3 regions of the Eubacterium sp. F2 genome follow, and region 3 is predicted to be linked to each of the others. Evidence: riboswitches for the same ligand, from Rfam matches in the RefSeq annotation. Region 3 holds a riboswitch; each other region holds the start of a gene.
What was found. A riboswitch is a leader RNA that binds a small molecule or an ion and turns the genes downstream of it on or off. The one in region 3 is predicted to bind thiamine pyrophosphate.
Positions count from the first base shown of each region.

Region 1: another riboswitch for thiamine pyrophosphate. It lies ahead of thiS (sulfur carrier protein ThiS); the one in region 3 lies ahead of thiD (bifunctional hydroxymethylpyrimidine kinase/phosphomethylpyrimidine kinase).
Region 2: another riboswitch for thiamine pyrophosphate. It lies ahead of thiC (phosphomethylpyrimidine synthase ThiC); the one in region 3 lies ahead of thiD (bifunctional hydroxymethylpyrimidine kinase/phosphomethylpyrimidine kinase).

Region 1 is NZ_CP176393.1:841,395-844,668, reverse strand. It holds gene thiH (2-iminoacetate synthase ThiH) at 1-585, opposite strand, end outside; gene ACI77B_RS03440 (thiazole synthase) at 695-1,489, opposite strand; gene thiS (sulfur carrier protein ThiS) at 1,673-1,873, opposite strand; TPP riboswitch at 2,081-2,192, opposite strand; gene ACI77B_RS03430 (C-GCAxxG-C-C family protein) at 2,435-2,848, opposite strand; gene ACI77B_RS03425 (hypothetical protein) at 2,987-3,130, opposite strand; gene ACI77B_RS03420 (hypothetical protein) at 3,146-3,274, opposite strand, start outside.
Region 2 is NZ_CP176393.1:2,061,617-2,064,890, reverse strand. It holds gene ACI77B_RS08970 (hypothetical protein) at 1-390, opposite strand, end outside; gene thiC (phosphomethylpyrimidine synthase ThiC) at 692-2,023, opposite strand; TPP riboswitch at 2,254-2,355, opposite strand; gene ACI77B_RS08960 (DUF3793 family protein) at 2,371-2,625, opposite strand; gene ACI77B_RS08955 (flavodoxin) at 2,787-3,209, opposite strand.
Region 3 is NZ_CP176393.1:2,357,773-2,361,046, reverse strand. It holds gene ACI77B_RS10360 (ketopantoate reductase family protein) at 292-1,230, opposite strand; TPP riboswitch at 1,462-1,561, shown strand; gene thiD (bifunctional hydroxymethylpyrimidine kinase/phosphomethylpyrimidine kinase) at 1,759-2,583, shown strand; gene cytX (putative hydroxymethylpyrimidine transporter CytX) at 2,576-3,274, shown strand, end outside.

The sequences.
Region 1 (3,274 bases), 910 kb from region 3:
CGGGTTATAGGTTTCCTGGAACACGGTGACATAGTCCGCGCCGCACTGGTGCAGATAGGCGTACTCATCGGAATTCATCGGATAAACCTCCACGCCGACAACGCGGAAATACTCACGCGCAATCTCGCAGGCGCGGCCGATGTACTTCACATCCGACATTCTGCGGCTTTCGCCGGTCAGAATCAGAATTTCCTGAAGGCCGGACTTTGCGATGGCGGCCATTTCCTGATGGATGCCCTCATCATCCAGCTTGGCTCTCTTGATCTTATTATGACAGTTAAATCCGCAGTAGATGCAGAAGTTCTCGCAGTAATTGGCGATATAAATCGGCGTAAACATGCAGATGGAATTACCAAAATGCTTTCTCGTCTCTTTCTGGGCTTTTTCTGCCATTTCTTCCAGGAACGGCTGTGCTGCCGGTGAAAGCAGCGCTGCCAGATCTTCCGGCGAGCAGGAGTTATGGTCCAGCGCGCGGCGGACATCTCTTGCGGTGTATTTACTGTAATCATAGTTCTTCCGCGCTTCCAGCACATCGTCCAGAATCGTGGACTTGTCCAGGACTTCCATGCCCGGAAGGTATTTCATCGGGTCTACATTGTTATGCTTCTGCAGCCTGATGATCTCGTCATTTAATATACTTTCATTAACATGATCGGCTTCACTCATGATCTTTCCTCCAATCTCGTATTTCCCGTTACTCTGCTGCTTCCTGCGGCTTTACCTCATGCAGGAATCCCGTCAGCGGGTCAGATGCTGCGGCACCCTTGCTTCTGACTCTTCCGAGGCCGGCCAGGTATCCTTCGCGTCCTGCCTCAATGGCCTTCTTATAGGCGCCTGCCATCATTGCGACATCACCTGCCGTTGCCAGCCCGGTGTTAGCCATAATTGCGGCTGCTCCCATTTCCATAGCTTCGCATGCCTGGGACGGACGGCCGATTCCCGCATCTACGATGATCGGAAGGTCGATTTCATCAATCAGAATCTGGATGAACTCCTTAGAAGCAAGTCCCTTGTTGGAGCCGATCGGGGATCCCAGCGGCATAATGCAGGCTGCTCCCGCGTCTCTCATGTCTCTGGCCGCGTTCAGGTCCGGGAACATATACGGCATGACGACAAAACCTTCCTTAGCAAGGATTTCCGTTGCCCTGATGGTTTCCTCGTTATCCGGAAGCAGATACTTGGAGTCTCTCATGATCTCGATCTTTACAAAATCTGTCTTGCAGAGTTCTCTGGAAAGACGCGCGATGCGTACGGCCTCTTCAGCGGTTCTGGCTCCGGATGTGTTCGGGAGCAGGGTAACATTGTCCGGAATGTAGTCCAGAATGTTGGCCAGTCCGCCCTCGTTGGCTCTTCTCAGGGCCAGGGTGACAATCTGCGCGCCGGCATTTTCTACCGCTGCCTTGATTAAATCCAGGGAATACTTTCCAGATCCCAGAATAAAGCGGGATGTAAATTCATGTCCGTTCAGAGACCATGTATCTTTTTCCATTTCAATCCTCCTGTGCTTATCCGATGTTGATTAATTTTTGTTCTTCCTGAAGCGCGCCGGGCTGCCGGATTCTGCACCGGCGATGGATGAACGATTTCATCGCCGGCAGCCTTTCACCGTTTTTTACCGATTCATATTGTTCTCTTGTTCATAAATTTTTGTCCGGCGCTGTGCCGGGGTGAATCAGCCTCCTCCGACAAAGCTGACTACTTCAAGCACGTCGCCGTCGTGAAGCTCGGTCTTCCCGTATGTTTCCCGATCGACGATCTTCAGATTCAGTTCGCAGACGATAACTGCAGGATTGTACTTCTTCTGCTGAAGATACTCCTGCAGGGTCGTTCCGTCCGCAAGCTGAACCGAATCGCCATTCGCTGTGATCGTCATGTCTTCTCCTTTCTCCGTTTTCTGTATAGAAAAAAGGGCACACGAAAGAATGTACCCACGGTGGTGCACCCCTTCATGAACGCCCTGTTCACTCTCTATAGACGGAGGAATCCTCCGCCCGTTGAAACTATGAGATTGTCTCTTTTCCCTGCCCGTCTGTTTCCGGGCACGAAAAAACGGAAGCGATGTGGTCAATCACTTCCGTAAAATTCTTCATTCTCCTATTCCTACGTTGGCATTATCCACATCAGGTATTATGGGTCGAAGCACTTCTTCAGCTTCCTCTCAGCCGGTCTTTCCAGCTCCCCTGTTCAGTTTTTTACAGTATAACGCGGTTAATTGGGATTGTCAATGTCTTGACGAACGCAGATGGTGTCAGTAATTCTTCCTGGATGTAAGTTTTAATTTCAACGATAAATTTACAGCAGCCGGGTTCTTTTCCTCTGTAGTGATTCTGTGTGCCTTGTGATACAATCAAAGTCTTTGGAAATGACCCGTCTGTAAAAAAATTTTCCCATGCCGTAATGACATGGGAAAACTGTTAAAATTCAGATACTCCGGCTATTTCGCCTGCTCCTCAACAATATCCTTCACGATCTGCGGCACGCCCTCTTCCAGGATGCGGACAGCATAGCGCACGCAGTCATCGCAGGCGCACAGCATGCGGTGGGTCTTCACGCCTTTCAGATCCTCGCAGCTGACTGCGCCGGCCTCAGAACGGAACTGCTGCACCATTTCCTTTGCGATCTTTCTCATCGGAATTCCAGTGTCATTCTTCAGTCCGGCGATCATCATCGCGCCGCACAGGGCTCCGCAGGTCGCTTCCATGCCGCCCATGCCGAGTCCGAATCCAGAGCCGAGCTTTCTCAGCTCCTCTTCAGAAAGATTCAGCTCATCTTTATACGTCATCAGGACGGACTGTGCGCAGTTGCAGCCGTTATTTTTATAATATACTGCCTGTTCTTCTTTATTCATGGTTACTCTCCATTCCTCCAAACAAGATTTTCTGCTCCCATTATAGCCTATCCCGGGGAATCACGCCATACCGGGGCGGTCCCTCATATACAGATTTTCTCTTGCGGGAGTATGTTTTGTCCATGCCGCGGGAAGCGCTTATTTCCCCATCATCAGATGTTCCCGTCCCAGTGCATTCTGCAGGAATGGCACGGCGGTCTCACGGTCATTCTTCATAACGGTGATCGCAAACACCTGGTTCGACATATCCGGACGGTTCTTCGCGCGGTTATAATCTCGCACGTCTACGGAGCCTCCTCAGCCGCAGCCCGCCGGAACCTCAGAATCCAGCGTATAGGTCTTCACACGGTAGCCCTGATCTTCCAGCAGCTGCACCGCCTTTTCATATTCCTGCGGGTCATGCGTGCGGTAAATCGTTCTCCATTT
Region 2 (3,274 bases), 300 kb from region 3:
ATGACGCTTCCAGAGCTGTTCGGAAATCTTCACGGATACAACCAGGCAGTACATGGCGTACAGGTCCTGCTCCAGAAGCTCCGTAAAGCGTTCATCGCTGTGCAGCTGCTGCATGAGCTCGGTCAGTTCGGTCTCAATTCCGGCGTAGGTCTCCATGAGCGGCTGATACTGCTGCGGGCTTCTGCGCGCAGCCAGCGACCGGCTGTACCAGGACATTCCTTCCGACCCGTAATCCAGGGCAATCCAGCTGAGGTACTCGGCGCCAGTGAACAGGTACATCTCCAGACGTTCCTTATTCTTCTCTTCTATCTCCGGAAACCCCTCAGAATCGCGGAAACGTACCACGTCGTCCAGCGTATTCTGGAAGAATTCATTTAAATCGTAATTCATTCTGTGTTTTCTCCTTGCGTCACTTTTAGAAATCTGTTTATCTATTCTATCATAGATACGTGTCCAGCGGACAAAAGTTTTACACGCAAGATAGTGTTAAGAGTTGCGGGAGTGTTTGTTAATAGATCTTCAGGCATTTTCTGTGAGCTGTACGCAGCCTGTGCCTGGAACGTCTCTCGGCTCCCTTCGCGCATGCTCACGCTTCCGACTCCGCCGGCCCTCCGGAGTCAGGCCGTCGATCGTCTGGCAGCGAGGCGCTCAGAAGTCCAGGCATCCGGCTGCGTTACAGACTCACCTTCAATTAGAGAATGTCAATGTATTCTCCGGCCAGCGCCTTGTTCATGCTGCGGACAGCGCAGAACTTTCCGCACATGCTGCAGGTATCGCTGTGATCATCTTCCGGAGCGCGGCTGTCACGAATCGCTTTCGCAGTTTCCGGATCCATGGCCTCCTTAAACTGAGTCTCCCAGTCCAGTTTCCGGCGGGCCTCTGCCATCCGGTCATCCTGATCCCGGGCTCCCGGAACACCTTTTGCGATATCTGCCGCGTGAGCCGCAATCTTGCTGGCGATGATGCCGGTTTTTACGTCCTCGACATTCGGAAGTGCCAGATGCTCTGCCGGTGTGACATAACAGAGGAAGGCCGCGCCGTTCATGGCGGCAATGGCGCCTCCGATTGCTGCTGTGATATGATCGTAACCCGGAGCAATATCTGTAACCAGAGGTCCTAATACATAAAACGGTGCTCCCTTGCAGATGGACTGCTGCAGTTTCATATTTGCCGCAATCTGATCCATCTGCAGATGACCCGGACCTTCCACCATGACCTGAACATCCTTATCCCATGCGCGCTGCGTCAGTTCGCCGAGACGGAGAAGCTCTTCTAACTGACATCCGTCTGTTCCATCGGCCAGGCAGCCGGAACGGCAGGCGTCGCCGAGACTGATGGTGACATCGTATTCCCTGCAGATGTCCAGAATTTCATTGAAATATTCATAGAACGGATTCTCCTGCCCGGTCATGCTCATCCAGGCAAAAATCAGACTTCCACCGCGGCTGACCAGATTCATTTTCCGGCCGTATTTCTTCAGCTGCTCGATGGTTTTCCGTGTAATTCCGCAGTGAAGCGTGACAAAATCCACGCCGTCCTGGGCATGAAGGCGGACAACATCGATGAAATCATGTGCGGAGATTTCTGCAAGATCCTTCTGATAATGAATAACTGCATCGTAAACCGGAACAGTGCCGATCATTGCCGGGCATTCCCTGCAGAGCTTCTGGCGGAATGGCTGGGTGTTTCCGTGGCTGGAAAGGTCCATGATCGCCTCTCCACCCATGTTAACCGCACTCATGACCTTCTGCATTTCAATATCGTAATCCTTACAGTCCCTGCTGACACCGAGATTGACATTGATTTTGGTTCTCAACATGCTTCCTACTCCGTTCGGGTCCAGGCAGGTATGCAGGCGGTTCGCCGGAATGACGACCTTTCCGCTTGAAACGAGCTGAAGCATTTCTTCCACAGAGCGTTGCTCCTTCTCTGCAACGGTTTTCAGCTCCGGTGTCACGATTCCCCTGCGCGCAGCGTCCATCTGCGTAGCATAGTTTCTCTGACATCCGGCGCCTGCTTTCATTTCTGAAGCTGTTAATGTGTTCTGGTTTTCCATGATAAACTTTCCTTTCTTGTCTTGCGCGTGTGCGCTTTGTTACAGAACAATAACCATTAATTTTCTTCCGCGACAGAAAGTGGTGCCCCCCGGTCTGCCGCGACGCACAGCAGGACAAAGGAAAAAACGGCAAGGAGTTTACCCTGCTTTTAAAAAAACAAACCGGAGTCCTCACGGACTCCGGTACACGCAACATATAACAGATTAAAGTCATTTCCTACGATGGCATTATCCATATCAGGTGTAAGGGTCGCACGCATCGGCGTGCCTCTCAGCTGTCCGCTCCCCTATGTCTTTCTATGCAATTGAGTTGACTATATCACGAAATGCGAAATTTGTAAATCAATCCTGAAAAATCCATAATCCGGACGGTAGACATAGATGAGTACGCGGTTTTTCTTAAACGACAATGGGATAACGCGTATGCCTTTTCCGGAAAGGTCATGATTTAAACGCTTCAGCTCTTTCAATACTTCGTTTCTGTCATCAAACCTGTAATTAAACAGGTTGGCTGTTTTCAGCCCGGTGATGACCGGAGAACAGTGCATCAGAATGGTTTCTTCAGACATGGATGATTCACTCCCTTCTCGGCAAAATATAATGGGCAGAGGGGACGGCGGATCGGTAATCCCCGCACATTCAGAGGAGGTCTGTGCAGGTGAGCCCTTGTTGACCTGGCTGCCCTCTGCCCTGCCCGGCAGTCTGGTTTTCAGAATTTCTGCTCCAGATCCTAAGCGACAGCAGCGCCCAGCTTCTCGCAGGAATCAAGAGCGTCAGAATCAGGCGCTTCATTGCAGATGACACTGTTCGCTGCAAGAGAAATCCCATCTCCTTCGCATCTCTCTTCCCAGGAGGTCATCCAGGCGCCGCCGCCCCATCCGTAAGAACCGAACAGAGCAACCTTCTTTCCGCCCAAGCTTCCCTCGACTGAAGTGAACATAGGGTCGAATTCGGATTCTTCTAAAACTTCTGCACCCATTGCCGGGCAGCCAAAAACGATGCCGTCATAGTCCTTTACCTTATCTGCATTGAAGTCTGCAGCCTGAATGACATCGACCTCTGCACCAGCCTTCCTGGCACCGTCAGCGACTGCATCTGCCATCTGTTCAGTATTTCCTGTTCCACTCCAGAATACAACTGCTACCTTGCTCATAATATGTACCTCCCTGTCGATATTGAATAAGCTCAATGATGAAAAAATCACATCATAAATTAGTT
Region 3 (3,274 bases):
ATTGAAGCAGTAATCAACCATAACAGAGATCACTCCCATGAGGCAGATGTTCTGCCTCTGATAATTAGATGATATTGCAGAAAACGGCTGAAGTGTGAGTCAGCCGTTTTCTGCTTTTTGCTGGAAGGAGATCCCCGGCCATGAGGAGTTATGGAAGGGCGGTTATCCGGGAAACTTGCTGCCGCCAGACGGACAGACAATACAAGAAAAAAGGCCTTCCATGATTGGTTGAAATCACAGAAGGCCTCTTATATAGGTATAGGGTTTTTACAGATTTATTTTGTTGTTTCTCTATTTTCCAAGATAGAGGGACTGCTTTGCCAGTACCAGGTTCAGAATGGTATCATTTGCAGGTGTCGGGATGTTATATTTCTTTCCTAACTTTGATACTGCTCCGTTAATAATGCGGATTTCCGTTTCTCTGTGATGAATGACATCCTGCACCATCGAACTGATTGTCTCGTCAGTCTTGCGGGAGACATCATAGGCATGTTCCAGTTCTTCTTCGTAATTTAAAGTGCATCCGTCTGCGTTGGCTACGAGAATTGCCTCACCGATCAGCATTTCTGTCAGCTTGTTTGCATATGGATTCTGGCTGATGAAGCCGTTCTTAGTCTCAAGCAGCGCGCTGACACCGTTAATGGCAACATTTGCCAGCAGTTTATGCCAGATGGCATTCATGACGTTGTCATGGACATCAACATCCAGATCTGCTGCACGGAAAGCTTCTGCCACTTCAAGTACCTTCTCCTTAGGTGCCTTGATGGTTCCGATATTCATTGCGCCATAGCCAGTATGCTTGACATGTCCCGGTTCTACTGGAGTTGCTCCGAATGCCGTATTTCCAATCACGATCTGTTCTTCCGGAACAACCTTGGCAATCTCATCATAATTTCCATAGCCATTCTGCAGGCACATAACCATGGTATGCTTATCGATCATCGGAAGGGCATTTCTGACAGCCGATTCCAGATACTGATAGTGAACAAATACAACGAGGATATCGACAACTCCGATTTCCTTCGGGTCAGTGGTGGCAATGGCAGGATGAACGGCAACCGTTTCTCCGTTTCCATGACCCGGAGCGCACTGATCTACCAGGATTCCATGTTCTTTAACGGCATTGATTACCTTCTCTGATGTATCCAGAACACAGACCTCATGTGCCTTTACTAAATAGCTGGCATAGCAGCTGCCAATTGCTCCGCATCCAACAAATCCAATTCTCATGATAAATAAGCTCCTTTCAGTCTTTTATCCAGGCAATAATTCGACCCGGTATTCCGCCGGCTTTCCCAGTCTATTAACATCCTACGTAGCATGTATATATCATCCTACGTCCTATCATGGTTTGACTGTAACACATATTTGTTCTTCTGTCAAAACTTTATTTATCCATTTCATTATTTTGACAGGGCTCTTCTGCAGTGTTAAGATAATGAATACAGAAGAATAACATGTACGTACATAAAGGGGAGCTGAAAGGCTGAGAAAGGTAATAACCTGACCCTGAAAACCTGATTTGGATAATGCCAGCGGAGGGATTATGGAAGATGAATTTTGAAGGGGCTGTTCCGGAAAGGAAGGCCCCTTTTTCAATGCGATCGGCATTTTCCTTGCTGCAGGCGGAGTTTCAGAGGGGCTTTCCGATTGAGGCTTCGCTGCGCGCATGCTTCTTCCTGCGGCGGATTGGGGGCACCACCTTCGGCCGCAATAGAAAATTAGTGCGTTTCTGAGAAAGGAGATCTCAAGATGAAGATGAAAACCGCATTAACAATCGCTGGATCGGATTCCAGCGGAGGCGCTGGAATTCAGGCAGACATTAAGACGATGACGGCCAACGGAGTTTATGCCATGAGCGCGATTACCGCTCTGACGGCACAGAACACCACCGGCGTTGCCGATGTCCTGGAGTCCACGCCTGAGTTTCTGGGAAAGCAGCTGGACTGCATTTTTACAGATATTTATCCGGACGCGGTAAAGACAGGAATGGTATCCTCTAAGGAACTGATTGCAGTAATTACGGAAAAGCTGGAGCAGTACGGCGCAAAGCACATCGTCGTGGATCCGGTTATGGTAGCGACCAGCGGTGCGCGGCTCATCAGCGAAGATGCCGTAGATGCCTTGAAGAATAAGCTTTTGCCGCTGGCAGAAGTGATTACACCGAACATCCCGGAGACGGAAGTCCTGGCGGAGATGCCGGTAAAATCAGAAGAAGACATGATTACCGCTTCAAAGAAGATCATGGAGCATTACGGCTGCGCTGTCCTCTGCAAGGGCGGCCATCAGCTGAGCACCGCCAATGACCTGCTGTTTGACGGGGAAGGCGCACACTGGTTCAGAGGAAAGCGGATCGACAATCCGAATACCCACGGAACGGGCTGCACCCTGTCCAGCGCCATTGCGTCCAATCTCGCAAAGGGCCGGGACCTGAAGACTTCCGTCCGCCTCGCAAAGGCGTATATTTCCGGCGCGCTGGCAGCCATGCTGGATCTGGGAAAGGGCAGCGGCCCGATGAATCACGCGTTCAGAATTGAAGGAGAGTACGGAGATCTGCTTCCGGAGGAGGACGCAGATGACTAAAAAAACTTCGACTTTCAGCAACGCGCTGATCTGGTTCGGCGCAGGCGTGTCCATCGCGGAAATCCTGACCGGCACGTATTTTGCGGGACTTGGCTTTAAGAAGGCTCTTCTCGCAATTCTGCTGGGCCATCTGATCGGCGGCGTCATGATGCTCCTGGCCGGTCTGATCGGAGGATTTGAAGAAAAGAGCGCGATGGAAACTGTCAGCATGAGTTTCGGAACCGTCGGCTGCAAGCTGTTCGCGATCCTGAATGTCCTGCAGCTTCTCGGCTGGACGGCCATCATGACCTACGACGGAGCCGTTTCCGCCCAGTCGATTTTCCATATGGGTGTCTGGTTCTGGGCGCTGATCATGGGAGTTCTGATCCTGATCTGGATTCTGGTTGGCGTGACCAATCTGGGAAAACTCAGCCTGGTTTCCATGGTCCTGCTTCTGATTCTGTCGGTGATCCTCTTCAAGCTGGTTTTCTTCAGCGGGAACAGCATGGGGAAGGTTTCAGCGGGAACGCTGACCTTCGGAGGCGCCGTAGAGCTTGCGGTTTCCATGCCGCTCAGCTGGCTCCCGCTGATTTCCGACTACACGAGGGAGGCGGAGAAACCGGCCGCGGCCGCTGCAGCAAGCGTGGTGACCTACAGCATCGTTTCCGTCTTCATGTTCGTGATTGGAATGGGAGCATCGCTGTTTACCGGA